DNA from 2 places in the Paenibacillus sp. HJGM_3 genome. Region 1 is predicted to be linked to the other one. Evidence: riboswitches for the same ligand, from Rfam matches in the RefSeq annotation. Region 1 holds a riboswitch; the other holds the start of a gene.
What was found. Region 1 has a riboswitch for ZMP and ZTP ahead of ACI5FR_RS28650 (DJ-1/PfpI family protein). Riboswitches for the same ligand answer to the same signal wherever they lie in the genome.

Region 1 (7,832 bases):
GTATCTATGCTTAATGATTACAGTTCAACTTCCATTCAGGAATAATGATAAAGCTATGCGCATGCTCTGCAAAATGCTTCCAAAAGAAGTGGAGAAGTTTATTGCCAAGTTTGATCTCATCAAATTAAATGTTGCCTATGAATTGGTAAAAAAACAAAATAGGATTCGCGAATGGCTGAAAACCAGTGATTATTGTGCGTTTATTGCGAATGGCAGCATTTTGCCAAGAAATAAAGACAACAGCGGGCCACTGGAGGGTGCTTTGCCTTTTACATCCCCGGAAGATGTTGAAGTTGAAATTTGTGGTTTGCGAGGAATGGGAATAAAACATGGCGTGACGGTCATCACCGGCGGTGGTTATTCGGGTAAAAGCACATTGTTGGATGCACTAAATTCGGGGATTTACAATCACAGCATAGGCGACGGACGAGAATTTGTGATTACAGATCAAAGTGCAATGGAAATATCTGCAGAGGAAGGCCGTCCCATAAAAAATATCAATATTACGCCTTTCATAAAATGGATACCCAATGGTTCGGCTGAACAGTTTTCAACTGACTACGCCTCAGGATCCACATCGCAAGCCGCAAATATTATGGAGGCCATCAACTACGGGTGTAAGCTTCTTCTTATTGATGAAGACAGAAGTGCGACGAATTTTATGATTCAAGACATCAAAATGCGTTCCTTAATCAAGCATGAACCCATTACACCTTTCACGGAACGTGTCAGGGAGCTTTATGAGTCCGTTGGCGTATCTTCCGTTCTTGTTATTGGAGGTAGCGGTGAATTTTTATCTGTTGCCGATCAAATCATCCTGATGGACAATTTTGTGCCCAAAAACGTAACCCAGGAAGCCAAAAAATTATGTGAATCCGACAAACCACGCGAGCGTATTCCCCTTACAAATTGGGAGATAGAAAGAAAAATAACCACCGATCACTTTTCGAGCTATCCACAGGGCAGTGGTACAGAAAAGCTGATGGTTTCAACCATGGGATACATGATGATAGGTGACGAACAAATTGATATCAGAGGGCTTTACAATATCACATCACACGCCCAGCTTGCAGCGATTGCCTTTTTAATTCGAAAAATCGCTATAAGTAATCAGGATCGCCTCATCTTTCTTCATGAAAAGATCAAAAAAGCTCTCGAAGATATGGAGAGAGAAGGCGTGGATATTGTATTTTCTTCCTTTTTTCCTGGTTTCGAAAGATGGCTTGAATTACCAAGAATTAATGAAGTATTATCTGTCATAAACCGAATGAAACATTTGACTTTTATTCAGCCTGAGCCCTCTGAACACCTCTAATTACGACATAAATATAGGCTGTATGCCGTTGAACGGGCAGTAAGAGCGGAATAAATCAATATATCTAAAATCACACTTAAATCCCTTAATTTATTACCCTTATAATATTAGGTAAAAAGAAAGAAGCGAGATTAATGCTAACGGAATGTCCTCGCATTATTCTAATTACCGGAATAATGGCGAGTGGAAAATCAACAGTAGCCCAGTTGCTCTCCGAACGGTACGAGAAATCGGTGCATTTACGGGGAGATATTTTCCGGAGAATGATTGTTAATAACCGTAAAGAGGTTCAACCAGACGCCGGAAGTGATGAATTGGATCAATTACGGCTACGTTATCGGTTGGCCGCGCAATCCGCTGATGCCTATTTTCAAGCAGGATTCACGGTTGTAGTTCAAGATGTCGTAATTGGTCCTATGTTGAATGAATTTATATCTTATATCCAAAGCAGCCCTTTTTATTTGGTGGTTCTTTGTCCAAACTCATCAGTTGTAACCCTAAGGGAATCTGGCCGTTTAAAGAAAGGCTATGGTGTTTGGACCGTTGAAGGGTTGGATAGTCTGCTGCGAAATGAAACACCTCGAATCGGAATGTGGTTGGACTCATCTGAATTGACCCCTGAAGAAACCGTTAATGAAATTATAACGAGCCTGCAAAATGAGGCATTTCTTAAATAAAAGATTGCAGGATAATGCAACAAAAGCTTGCTTAAGTTTAAATTCGCTGATTATAATTTGGTATGTGCGACTGGCGTAAACGTGGAGAACCACGAGGGAGCACATCTATCATCTGCCGTACGCCTGGGCGAAGTATTCGGTCTTAGACTGAATGCTTTTATTTCTTTTATGGGAGATGATGAAATGGAACAGGCACGGCAAGGAAGAAATGTAGCAGTATTCATTTTTGAACAGGTTGAACCTTTGGATTTTGCAGGACCATTTGAAGTTTTTCTTGCAGGAAGTAATAGAGGGCAAGACTTCCAAGTTTACACTGTGGCGGAACATGACAGTCCGATAATTGCATTAGGAGGTCTAAGCATTAATCCGGCTTATACTATCGCTAACTGCCCTAAACCTGATCTATTGGTGATTCCTGGAGGGTGGGGTTCAAGAAAAGAAATGAACAATGAAACGATTACGAACTGGATCCGAGAAGTATCAGATGATATAGAAATCATCCTGTCTGTCTGTACAGGAGCCTTAATTTTAGCAAAAGCCAAGTTATTAGATGGTCTAAAAGTTACAACAAATCGCTCGGCTATTCATGAATTAAGGAATGTTGTACCAACTTCTACTGAGATAATTGAAGAAGCTCGTTATGTTGATAATGGGAAGATTGTATTATCCGCTGGAGTATCCGCTGGCATGGATGCTGCTTTGTATGTTGTAGAAAAATTACTGGGAGAAGATAGAGCTATAGAAGCTGCAAATATTATGGAATATGACTGGAAAAGAGATTAACTAAACGGGAACGATAGTTTTACACTAAACCAAGTTGATACTGCATTTTAGGGGGTTCAAAGTGTTATTTCAATCTGGAAATCTTCGAGTCCGTAAATTATCCAGTAAAGATGCGGGTTACCTGGTAAAGTGGCTTTCCGATCCAACAGTGCTGCAATATTACGGAGGAAGGGACCGTCCTCATAGTTTAGAGATGGTTAGGGAGATTTTTTTTAAAGAGGAAGATGATGAAATAAGATGCATTGTTGAATACGATTCTAACGAAATTGGCTATATTCAGTTCTACGAGCTGGATGAAGAAGGAAAAGAACGATTTGGTTATACAGAGGTTGAAGAAAAAATATATGGTACAGACCAATTTATTGGAGAACCAAATTATTGGAATAACGGGATAGGTAAATTATTAGTTAGTTCAATGGCGGAGTATTTAATAACTGCACTAGGTGCAAGTAAAATCGTTATGGACCCACAAACTTGGAACGCAAGAGCCATTGCGTGTTATGAAAAATGCGGGTTTAGAAAAGTAAAGTTATTACCTAACTACGAATGGACGGAAGGTGAACAACGAGATTCATGGCTAATGGAGTTTTCTAAGTAGTTACATCCCGGGTAGCTATTACGGCAACCGGCCAGCGCTACTCGATATAAGGGAATAGCGGTTGACAATAGTGGCCTATATTCGGCTTCCAGGATAGTGCGACGTTTGCGACAGAAGCATTTAGGATCATTAGAGGCAGGGTTGCGTCGTCTATCCCAACCTCTTTCTATTCATCATGCTCGCTCGCCGGTATTCGCTGGGCGAAAGGCCGGTGCGGCTTTTGAACATGCGGTTGAAGGAGGAGATGTTGCGGTAGCCGACCTGGCTGCCGATGGTTTGGATATGCAGATCGGTATCCAGCAACAGGAGTTGGGCATTTCTCAACCTGGTGTCATGCAGATGCTCGATGAAATTGAGTCCGGTCTTCTCCTTGATATAGGTCGAGAGGTATGAGGGGCTGAGCTGGAACTCCACCGCCAGGACATCCAGCGACAGATCCTCCATATAGCGTTCCTGAATCGCTTTCATGATCTGCTCGACGACAGGTTCTTCGGCGTCCTTCTTTTCCTTGATTAGCGAGGCCGCTCCCTTCAGATAGGCACCGAGCTCTTCGTTATACTCCGTAACCGTGCAACACAAATCCAACCGCTCAGCGGATAGATCCCATTGTCGGACCCGATCGGCAGGTAAGTTGCAGTGGAAAAGCAGCTGCCGTGTCTTGTCGATGATAGCTCCCGCCAAACGACGGAACGCCTCAAGGGAGTTTTCACGAAGGTCAAGTTCCTCGAGTGTCACGTGCGCCAAATTGACAAGTTCCTCCTCGTCTCCCACCATCATCGCCGCCACAAATTTCTGTTCACGTTGGAGCGTCCAGACTACGTCGTCATCGGATTTACCCGCACCAAGCAGGATCTGTGTCTCCTCAAGCGGACGAGCCTGCATGAGTATGCGCTGCAGCTGCTGGTAGGCTTCGTTCAACCGAATATCGGAACCGAACAGGGGGCTGATGGCGACAGTCACAAGTACATGCCTCGTATCCCGGTCGAAGATTTGCTTCAGTCCTTCCAGCAACGCCGGAATTTCGCCGCACGCGAGGCCGGGGACGATGGAGAGAAAGCGTCGCTGCTCCACCTGATAAGTCAATGAAGAAGGAACGTATTCGCCCGTAAGCCGTTCAATCTCCCCAACGATCGCACGCGAAATATCCTCCCTCATCCCTGCATCAGCCGCTAACCGAAAGCGAAGCTCGTAAAGTACGATCGTGTAATGTTCCTCCGACTCTACGAAATCAGCAAAACCTCCATCCCACCAATTAAGGGCGTTCCTTCGTATAGGGATCACTTCTTCTTGCTCTGGCTTGAGCCGCTCATTCCTCTCATTCACATTCACAAGATCTTCAAAGGGTCGAGAGACCGACAACTGCATCTGTCGAACAGGCGTGTAAATGTGCCGGCCCAGCAAATACGCGGCAAGTACCGCTAAACTCATCTCTGCCGCAACAATAAAGGCAATCGTTTGGTCGAGCGAAAGAGAGCTCCCATCCCCTACGGCGCCACGATTAACAGCTTCCAAGCTGGATTCGCTTCGGTCGGGAAACCGATCATCGGATACGTCAACCGGCGAGCCACCCGCGAGGAGAATCGCAGGAAGTTCACGCGTATCCATGGCCGTCGTGTACCTGAAGAACCGGTCCGGACCCATGATGGTCGCATTTACGTCAGTTTGCTCGTCAAGCATCGCAGCTCGCAGCCTGTCGGCGTCGATCATCGCAATCAGCATATAATCCGCGAAAGCCGGCTTGAAGGAATACGGGATTACGGTCATCGTACCTGTCTGATGCCGCGAGTTGCTCAGATGAACAGCCGGGTGCGATTCATATTCCGCTTTCCGTTCATATTGAGTGTTCCAATAGGCAAGGGAGTAGACCTCGCCAGAATAATCGGCAAGCAAGTCGGCTGCCTGGGCGGCTCCATTCTTGTCGACCGCAAGGGATGCGGATCGAAACGTCAGGATGAGATTGTCGATATAGAGATCCGATTCGCCGACGATCCGTAGAAACTCTTCGGCAACGGCACGGGTGTTCAGCATGGCCGGGTCCGTATGCGCAAGGAGCTGTTTGCGGAGCCTCACAACCTGGCGGTCGGTAAACTCCCGAGACAGCACGTCTTCTACCCGCTGAAAATGCGATTGATAGCGCTCGGCCATCATCTCCACGGTCAATTGGCTCATCTGGAGAGCATCAGCCTGGACGTGGCTTTTTACGAGGTAGACAATCAGCACATCGACGATGGCGAAGAGAACGATCATCAGAGCAAAACTGGCGGCGATTCGGCGTTTGAACCCATTCATGGCATGCGGCTCCTTCCTGGACGAACCGATTGTGCCCCTATTATAACGTATGTTGCCAGGGTTTCTTCGAAATCCGACGTTTAAGAGATTGTTGACCGCTGGCCCCCCTATTTACAAACCGTCTAGTAATGAAGTAGCAATTACCCTCGACAAATCTACAAATTTCTTCATATCCGGTGTGATCTTGTGTTGAACCTCGGTCTTCAGACGGGGGCATAAGGACCGAGGTTGGGCGGATTTCAAGAAGCTTTGCACGTTTCAAGGTGCTCTCCTTCACACATTCTTAACAGTCCATTCAGAATGATCGGCAAGGATCGTAGAAGGTGTGAATAGCCCTTCCGGCAGCATCCCGGTAGAATCCATCGGTGGGGATATACCGCTAAGGAGGTGCGCCATACCGGTACGAACCAAATGAAGGTTAATCCAGATCCCTACATAACGATTAGGAAAGTGAGTGAAATCGTGATTACCAGACTTCCAAAACGTATAATCGCCCAAATCACTTCGATCGCACTGGCCGTCGGCTTGCTTGCACCTTCGATCGGTGTCGCGGAGTCAACTGCGCCCGGCACTTCCGTTCCGAACCTTCTGATTACGGAAGTAGTTCCGGACTCATCCAATATCAGCGGTGCAGACGGCTATGAATTCATTGAAGTTTACAACAACACGGATACCTCTATGAATTTTAAAGATTTCGATCTGGTCTACCGTTATCCCGCCGGCACCGAGACCGTTTGGCCGGCGCTTGCCTCGGATATTCCGATTCCGTCCCGGTCGGCCGTCGTGTTCTGGGTGATGAACGACGTCAACGGAAATGTACCGGCTGACAACTTCAATTCGAATTACGGCACCAGCCTGACTGAGCATGTCAACTTGTTCCGCGTCGACGGCGGCGGCGGGATGAGCAACAGCGCCGAGAGGGCGATAGTCATAAAAGATAAGAGCGGCAATGAAATCGTGACCGCTTCTTACCAAAACGATGCGCAGACAGTGGCCAATAAGGGCATTTTCTATAGCTACCCTAGAGATGGCGGCAAAGCGATGGTCATGGGCTCCGCGGGTGTGGAACCGGCTACGCCGGGATCGGTAACGGCGGCCCAAGTGCCGGGGCAGCCCAATACAGAGGTAGATCTGACGCCTCCGCAGCTCATCCATACGCCCATCCCGGCACTGGAAGCGCCGGCTGACACGACCGTTACGGCGCGCGTCTACGACAACAAGCAAGTGTCCGGCGTCAAGCTCTACTATCGGGCGAACGGCAGCGCCGACTTTACCGTAACCGACATGACGTACGGCACGGGGGGCGGCGACGGGTATGCGGAGTACGCCGCTCCGATTCCGAAATCGGCCATGACCGGGGCCCATTATATGGCCTATTATCTGGAGGCTTCGGACGGTGTGAACGTCACCCGCGTTCCGGCGGATCCGAACGATTTCCATACGATCCAGATCGGACAAGCGGGAGGGGGATCCGCTTCGGAATTTCTGATCACGGAGCTTGTGGCGCAGAACGCCGGCGCTGAAGATTACGAATACGTCGAGCTCTATAACAACACCGACCGGAACATCAACCTCCAAGACTACAAGCTGGTGTACGAGAACCGCAACGGCGGCGTAAGCCCCATCGATATTGCGGACGATTTCATCGTGCCTTCCAGGCAAACGGTGGTAGTCTGGCTGCAATCCTTCACCGCCCGGACGAAGACGATCGCGGATTTCAACGCGGTATACGGCTCGAATCTGAATGCGTCTCAGGTGCTGCCGCTCTTCTGGGCGGGCGTCGGCTTGCCGGACGCCGATGAAGGACGCGTCCTGCTTGCCGCCGATGCGACCAATCCGGTTCATCACGCCGCGGCCGGGGTTATTACGCAAGCCTGGTTCAGCATAACCCAGGACGAGGCGATGGACGACAAGAGCATCGTGTATGAATTTCCGCGGGACGGAAGCAACAAGATGGTAGAGCGGGCTTACGGCCAGAAGCCGACGCCGGGCGCCCTCCAGTACGCCCAGGTACCCGCAGCTCCGATCGAAGTGACGGAAGATACCGTGAAGCCTGTTATCGTGGATACGGCTTTCCGCGATGCCACGTCGGAATCGGACGACCCCGACGCCGAAGAGCCGGATGCCGTGTCGTATTCTACAGAGCTGACGGTGGAAGTGAAGGTGACCG
Region 2 (7,832 bases), on a different contig from region 1:
GCGCCAACCGTACGATACCTCGTTCGTCAATCAAAAATTCGGCAGGTATCCGGTTGAAGTTCGAACCTTCCTCCGGAGTAAGAGCAAAGCCGGCAGCGACCGCATCGGCGACAAACGACTTCGTGTTCGCATCGGCCATTGTCGCGTGTACTTTCTCTTCGGATGTCTCGACACCGTATAACTCGTATAATTGCGCTTTCGGGTCGGCGACGAGCGGGAACGAAGCGTTTTGGGCGCCTACATATCTCCGCATATTCGCCTCCGGCGATTCGAAGACAGCGACGATGTCCATGCCTTGGCGCTGCCAACCCGGATAGCGACCAATAAAATGATGCACACGCAAATTACAAACGGCACAGGCAGAGAAACGTAAAAAAGCGAGCAGTACTTTGTGGCCGCGAAAACTTTCAAGCGATATGGGATTGCCATAGAGATCGACGGTACGGAACGCTGGGGCAATCATACCCTGCTGAAGCTGGCGAATCATCGGTGATTCCTCCTGTACAAGGGAAATTGATTTACTTCTCCACTATATCAGGAAGAGTGGCACCGCTTCTGTGACCTAGTCACCAATTAGCGCTTCCAATTCATTGCGGCGTGTGATCCGTACCCAACCTCGTCCTGTCTCCACCCACCCCTGCCGATGATATCGCCGCAGCGCGCGGCTCACGACTTCACGGGCGGTGCCGATCTCGGCGGCAAGCTCATTATGCGTCATTTGTAGCAGCGGATGACACTCCGACGTGGAACTCAGCAGTGCTTCTACCAGCCGCATGTCAAGCGGTTTAGTCTGCCTCGTTTGGAGCTGTTCGCCCATACGCATAATGCCATCGAGAAGGCTGCCGAACACTGTTCTACGGATCGGCTCGTATTCCTGCACCCAGCGGAGGAAGCTTAGTTTGGTAACAAACAACGCCTCGACCTCTGTCTCGGCCTCAATGGCGGCGGGGTAGTCACGCCCGCTCAGTCCACTTATCACAAGGAGAGCGCAAATTTCGCCGGGGGTAAGTTTATTGACGACCCACTCGCTCCCATCCTCCCCGATCTGGCTGATACGGGCGATGCCGCTTAGCAAAAACATACCGAAGGACGTGGCTTCCTCCCTCTGGAAGAGACGCGACTTGGCTGGGAATCTCCTCACTTCTGGCTGTGCTTCCGCCCAATCCTCGGGGCAAACAGCCCGCAAATATGGTAAAACTTCCAGCACCTGCTTATCCGTGACGATTGAAGTCATGCTCCGTTCCCCATCCTTTAATTCGTACTTCTTCATTCCCAAATCTTTTCCTCGTGGTCACTCGTTCTCCACAGTAATGTTGTAAATTATATCATATTTACCACACTAACCTCCCGTTAGCAATGAAGCTGCCCGTTCCTGCCGGCAGCTTCGTCTTATTTAACGTTAAACTATCGTGCCTTTTAGCTTAATCCAGTCGAGTACGGAACACGCTGGCGAATGCTCTCTCAGGTTACATTCAGGATAATGTCCTTTAGTTCAATCAGAGTCTTGATTCGATAGCTGGCCTTGCGGCAACCATGAGCGCATTCGAATTACACCTGTCTGGTTAATGTCGCTTAGAATAGATAAGCATTTAAGTTCTTTTGAAGCCGTTCCTTTTCAGAATGCGTGCCGTCGACGGCAAATTCCTTGCCGGTGATCATTTCGAAGAGGCGGATATAACGATGCGACAGTTCAATGATAAGGTCATCAGGTGCGGACGGCAGGATTTTTTCTTTATAGGGGTCGCAATGCTCCCTGAACCAAAGTCGCAGGAATTCTTTGTCGATATTCTCGGGTTCCTTGCCCTCGGCTAACCTCGATTCAAATGTCTCTTTAATCCAATAGCGGGAAGAATCGGGAGTATGTATCTCGTCGATGAGAAGAATCTCTCCTTTGTCATCAATACCGAATTCATATTTGGTATCTACAAGGATTAATCCGTTCCTAGCTGCGATCTCTGTGCCCCTGGCAAAGAGCGAGAACGCGATTTTTTGCAAATACCCCCAGGTCTCTTGGTCGATTAGGCCTTCGTCAACGAGTTGAGCAGCTGACATCGACTCGTCATGTGCTGCTGATTTCTTTGCCGGGGTCAGGATCGGTTTCTCAAACCTCTGATTTTTCTTCATTCCATCGGGTAGGATGTTGCCACAGATGTCTCGGATGCCTTGTGAATATTGGACCCAAGCCGAGGTATCAGTCGAGCCCGTAAGATAGCCTCGCATTACGAATTCTACCGGAATTACCGTGCATTTTTTTCCTATAGTCACATTCGGGTCCGGGATTTCTATAACGTGGTTCCTTACTATGTCCGAGGTGTTTTCAAACCAAAAAGCGCTAAGCTGGTTTAATACTTGGCCTTTAAACGGAATATTGGCAAGAATCCTGTCAAATGCGCTTTGGCGGTCTGTGGTGATAAGGAGTAGCGAATCACCCAGATCATATGTGTCGCGAACTTTATCTCGTCTGAACCCGGGTACATTCAGAAATGAGGTGTCATCGAGACAGTTCTTTAGGTTTTTTTGGATAGTTTCTTTGGATATCATGCAAGCCCACCTGACCTTTCAATAAATAAAATAAAAAAAAAGCATCTGATCTGAGATCAAATACTTTGCCCAGGCGTACGGCTTATGAAATATGTGCTCCCCCGTAGTTACCTACGTTACGCCAGTCACACATATTTAAATACAATCCTATAATATCAGACAATTCCATTATTTCCAATACTGTTTTTGTTAATTTTTACATTGTGCTTATTGGATCTATCTTGCCCGTTTGCTTAATGGCAAGCCCGTGATACAACCAAATATGTTCATCCGACACTCTAGATTTCAGTTCTTTGGGCGATTTCCAATCTTGTCGTCGGGAATGTCCCCAAGTTCTTGTCATCGGTTAATGACAAGAACTTGGGGACATAAAAACAAAAGCCGCGGAATTCGCGACCTTTAATGTAACCATGTTCTTGTCTTCCGACACCTCTCCTCCCTACTATTGTCGGAAATGGGGTCAAGTTCTTGTCAAATTCGGGAATGGGATAAAGTTCTTGTCATCCCACAATTTCGCTGTTCAATGACACAAAACAACCCCCAATCAAATGATTTGATTGGGGGTTGTTTTGTGCAGGACCGTTACCTGGTGGTCTGGAGGTAGCCAAACGGCTCGACCTTTTCAGGAACAGCTCTGAAAGAAAATCGGACACGGATTCACCGCCCCAATCCACAGAGGTCATCCCGTAAAAGACCTCAAGGTATTGTCTCATCTCTTCGCGCAGTCGACCGTTCTAATGACACCAAGAAAACCCTTCCGGTGCGAGGAACTGCGTCGTTACGCCTTGGCGAATACCTGCCCAGCGGTCCCTTCCGCCGGTAAGCACCTTCTCGGAATGAACGTGTACATCGATGAAGCTCGGTGCCTGCTACACAAAAACCCTCTGCATTCACCGTTCTTGCAGCCGTGATGCCGGCCGTATCCCCGACGGCAACGATCCTGCTCCGATCCGATCGCCACATTTTACCGCTTTCGGCCTGTTCCGTCTACAACCGTTCCGTCTTGAATTAGAATTTCGCACTCCACCGTCCGATCACCTCCCCGTTTTCACGGCAATGGCATCGATCTCCACCAGCAAATCATAGTTCAGGTCGCAATATACGGTCGTTCGACTCGGATATGGCTTAGAAAAATAGCGCTCGTAAATTTCATTGAAATCCTTATATAAGCCGCGATCCGACAAGTAGACATTTACCTTGACGACGTTGTCGAAATCAAGCCCGGCTGCTTTCAGTACCGCACGGACGTTTTCTAGCGTTTGGATCGTTTGGGACTCCAGATCGCTCCCAACGACTTTCCCGTTTTGGATCCCTCCCTGACCGGAAACGAAGATCAGCGATTCCGTCTCGATCCCGGAGGAAAACGGCTTATCGGTTTGTGGCCCAGTCTCGATTTCTCTTTTCATCATTCGCCTCCAAATGTAGGGAATTTCATTCTCCCTGGCTCATGGTTTGGGTGACTTGATGCAGCCAATCCGATAATGAGGTCACGATCGCATTCAAATACGCTCTACCTTTCTCTTCCGTAGCCAGGTTGGCCGCATCGGTATAGCCGTCATAGCCGGTCAGCATGCCGTGCTTGCCGATAAAACCGGGAATGCCGCTGTTAAACCAAGGAGTAAGCGTATGGGAGTCCGTAATCTTATCGGATCGAAGCAAATCGGATCGCAATGCCATGATAAGCGCGGTTTCAAAGCCTCCGGCGTGCCCGGGGACCATCCCGACATCACGCGCGTACGCATCCTGAAGGGCTTGACCCGATACCGTCCAATAAGACGCCGAAGCCGTCCAGACCGGATGCTTCACCGCGATGTCGGAGGCAACCTGAATCATGATCCGTTCATTGCCGCCGTGGCCGTTGACAAAAATAAGCTTTCGAAAACCGCACCGGACAAGACTTTCGGCTATATCCGTCAGCATGCCTAAATAAGTAGTGGAACGGAAGGAGATCGTTCCGTTGAACTGCAAATGATGGTCGGAGCATCCTACCGAGAACACGGGTGTCATAAGCAGCGGGTTTTGCTCGGAGACACGACGAACCGCTTCGGTAACGACGTATTCGCAAATCAGGCTGTCGGTATAAACCGGGAGATGAGGGCCATGCTGCTCCGTTGCTGCTAGAGGAATGACGGCCGCGCAGCCGGCAGCCGCGTATTCGGCGATCTCATCTCTTGTATGGTGGTGAAAACAAATATCCTTCATTAGCCGCTAACCTCTTTCCCTTGCTGGATTAATAGGAGATCAAAAGCTCCGGAGTTTCTAATCTTCTCTTCAAATATAAGGACTCCATGGCGTAATTCGTCAGACCGCTCGACATATAAACGCGCTCCATCGGAAATGATGGTGTGCCGGTCATCATAAATTGTTCGACTAGCCGGGTTAACGTTTCGAAATGTCCGAAGGGACGGCCTTTTTCACTATCGCATATCGCGGAAGCGATTTCGCCCTGCTCGTTTCGAACTGCAAACGCCCATTGCTCCGACAGCCGGTTCTGCTGAATGACATAGCCTTTTGTTCCGTCTTTATATTCGACTATGAACAATACCGGAGAGTCTCCGGATTCGCAGGGATGCGGCTGTCCGTTCCGATCGAACAGCGCCAGAGCGTTCATCATCAGCTCCTCCGGCCATTCGCCGCGATCCATCGCTTTCCACACCTGCTCCCCTTCGAGAGCGTAAACCTCTTGAACCCCCGTTTCGCCCCCGGAACGCTTTTCCGCGACCGATTGGAGCACCTCTAATGCGTGGTACCCGTATGCTTCAATCGCCGTAGAAAAACTGACCACCAAAATTTCTTTAGCTTCTTCAAACTGCTTCGGCTGCAATTTGGGAACATGCGGCGCATGCGGAATCGAGGAGCCTCCCATAAAGGGAATGCCTCGGCTTTTCAACTGGCCATACATCCAGACGGTATCTTCGATATTGTAGGAAAGATGCTTATCGGAAAAAATCGGAATCCTAACGTTCAGCTCATCCAGTACGCTCAGCGTTTCTTCCAGCAATCGACGACGGGGATACTGTTTGCGCCGTCTTTCGTCCTCGGGATAGTCGCCGTGCTCGCCGATCAGGATAACACCGTCCAAGCCTCCGCCCTCAATCGGCTTTTTTAGCGCTTCCTCGATTGTCGCGTAAATCGGAATTCCGCAGCGCTCTGCCTCCGCCCGGCTCATATCGTTGTCCGGAACTTGATCCGTATAGATCGAAACGACCTCCACTTGGGGCAAATAATCAAAATCCCCCAGCAATCGTCCCAAAATGACGTCGGCATGCGAATTGAAGCGATATTCCGTTACGATAGCGGCTACCCGCTTTCCCGTCCCCTTTGGAATCGGATGTTTTTCTGCCATGACGTGCTCCTCCTTTTCAACTTCCGCTTAAGGATTCATACGTTTCGATCGGGGGACAGCCAAATCCCTCCCGTTACGGGATAAAGGGAGCCGGTCACATAAGAGGAGGCGTCGGATAGCAAAAAAGCCGCAACTTCAGCTATCTCGACGGCGAACCCGCTTCTTCCGACCAACGTGGTTTGTCTCATCTCTTCCTTCTGTTGTTCGGTAAACCTTGCCAGGCTTTCCTCAGACTTAAAGTCGCCGGGTACAATCGTATTGGCCCGAATTCCGTACTTGGCGTATTCAACCGCCGCAACTCGGGTGAACTGCTCGATACCGGCTTTGCCTGCGCCATAGGCGGCGTTCGCCTTTTTCGGAATCGTGCCCAAAACGGAGGAGACGTTTACGATCGAACCTCCCCCGGTATCAGCCATCAGCTTCGCCGCGTATTTGGTGACGAGAAATGTGCTGGTCAACGTGCCTCGAGTGGAAGCTTCCCAATCTTGGAGAGACTGATCTTCAATTCTTCCGGTTAGGTTCGTGTAGGTCGTATGAAAGGAGCCGTCCAGCCTGCCGAAATGAAAGCTCACCCTCGTAAACAGATTTTGTACCTGCGATTCTTCATTCATATCCGCTTGAACGTAGAGGAGTCGGTTGGAGCCGAACCGCTCCAGCAGCAAAGCTTTCTCGGAGAATTCATTTTCGGCTTTAATATCGCAGGCGGCGACGAAAGCTCCACTCTCCAAAAAGAGCTTTACGGCCGCGCCTCCGGCCGCCCCCATGGAACCCGTGATGACGATAACCTTGTCCTGAAGCTGTGAAGCCATATAGGTTCACTCCGTTTCTTTTCGGTGATTATCCTTTAAGAGCCCCAAAGGTTGCTCCTTCCGAGATTTGCCGCTGGAAGAGGATATAAAGCATGATCGTGGGCAGCATCGCGATCGTAACGCCCGCGAATAAAGTAACCCAATCCGCTTTATACTGCATCAGCTGATTCGCATGATACATCGCGACGCCGATCGTATACTTGGATTGATCGCTTAAGTAGATGAACGGACCTAAGAAGGCGTTGTACAATCCTAAAAATTTAAAAATAGCGACTGTCACGATTCCCGGCGTTGACAGCGGGACGATGACCCGAATGAAAACTTGAAAGAGAGAGGCTCCGTCGATAAAGGCGCTTTCTTCCAGCTCTTTCGGAAGCGATTGCATGAATCCGCCGAGAAGCATCAGGAAGAAGACGCTCTCCCCCAAGCTGTCCAATATAATAAGACCCGTGAGGCTGTTCGTCAGGTGCAGCTCCCGCATTAGTACATACTGAGGAACCAATGCGTTGATACCCGGCAAAAACAACGACAGCATGATGATCGACCAAATCAATTTTCTGCCGCGAAACTGAAGACGCGTTAATGCATACGCATTGAGCGTGGTCAAAAATGTACCGAGAAGCAGGCTTACACCAACAAAATAGAGGGTATTCAATACCGTAGAACCGAGATGATAGGATTTCCATGCATTCGCATAGTTTTTCCACATCAATTTATCCGGCAGCGACCATACACTCGCGAAAAATTCTTTGTTCGTTTTTAACGACTCCAGAACGATCCACAGCAGCGGCACGACAATCGACAGCGCCCAAAAAAATAAGATAAGCCGCCATACGTAGTCCAGCACCGTACGCTTTTGATTCTCCATCGTTTCCCCCTTTCCGCCCCCCAAAACGATCAAAATTCGACCTGTTCCTTCGGACTGAACTTATCGATGATCAGCTTGGCAACGACCATGATGACGAATAAGAACATCCCGATCGCCGACGCATACCCGTAGTTGTGCGAATCGCTTCCGAACGCCATGTTAAACATGTACAGCCCGATGACGTCCGTCGCTCCCGCTGGCCCGCCGTTCGTCATGATCAGCATAATCTCGAAGCCTTTAAAGGCCCCGAGCATCAAAAACAGGGCGC

Region 2: another riboswitch for ZMP and ZTP. It lies ahead of ACI5FR_RS02715 (phosphoribosylaminoimidazolesuccinocarboxamide synthase); the one in region 1 lies ahead of ACI5FR_RS28650 (DJ-1/PfpI family protein).

The regions. Positions count from the first base shown of each region.
Region 1 is NZ_JBJGED010000034.1:57,558-65,389, reverse strand. Features, by position in the region: gene ACI5FR_RS28660 (P-loop domain-containing protein) at 1-1,315, shown strand, start outside; gene ACI5FR_RS28655 (AAA family ATPase) at 1,450-1,992, shown strand; ZMP/ZTP riboswitch at 2,049-2,128, shown strand; gene ACI5FR_RS28650 (DJ-1/PfpI family protein) at 2,176-2,775, shown strand; gene ACI5FR_RS28645 (GNAT family N-acetyltransferase) at 2,837-3,373, shown strand; gene ACI5FR_RS28640 (helix-turn-helix transcriptional regulator) at 3,524-5,662, opposite strand; gene ACI5FR_RS28635 (lamin tail domain-containing protein) at 6,125-7,832, shown strand, end outside.
Region 2 is NZ_JBJGED010000002.1:71,478-79,309, reverse strand. Features, by position in the region: gene ACI5FR_RS02725 (peroxiredoxin family protein) at 1-487, opposite strand, end outside; gene ACI5FR_RS02720 (Crp/Fnr family transcriptional regulator) at 563-1,270, opposite strand; gene ACI5FR_RS02715 (phosphoribosylaminoimidazolesuccinocarboxamide synthase) at 1,573-2,541, opposite strand; ZMP/ZTP riboswitch at 2,602-2,680, opposite strand; gene ACI5FR_RS02710 (RidA family protein) at 3,576-3,947, opposite strand; gene ACI5FR_RS02705 (creatininase family protein) at 3,973-4,743, opposite strand; gene ACI5FR_RS02700 (hypothetical protein) at 4,772-5,887, opposite strand; gene ACI5FR_RS02695 (SDR family NAD(P)-dependent oxidoreductase) at 5,923-6,696, opposite strand; gene ACI5FR_RS02690 (carbohydrate ABC transporter permease) at 6,725-7,564, opposite strand; gene ACI5FR_RS02685 (carbohydrate ABC transporter permease) at 7,594-7,832, opposite strand, start outside.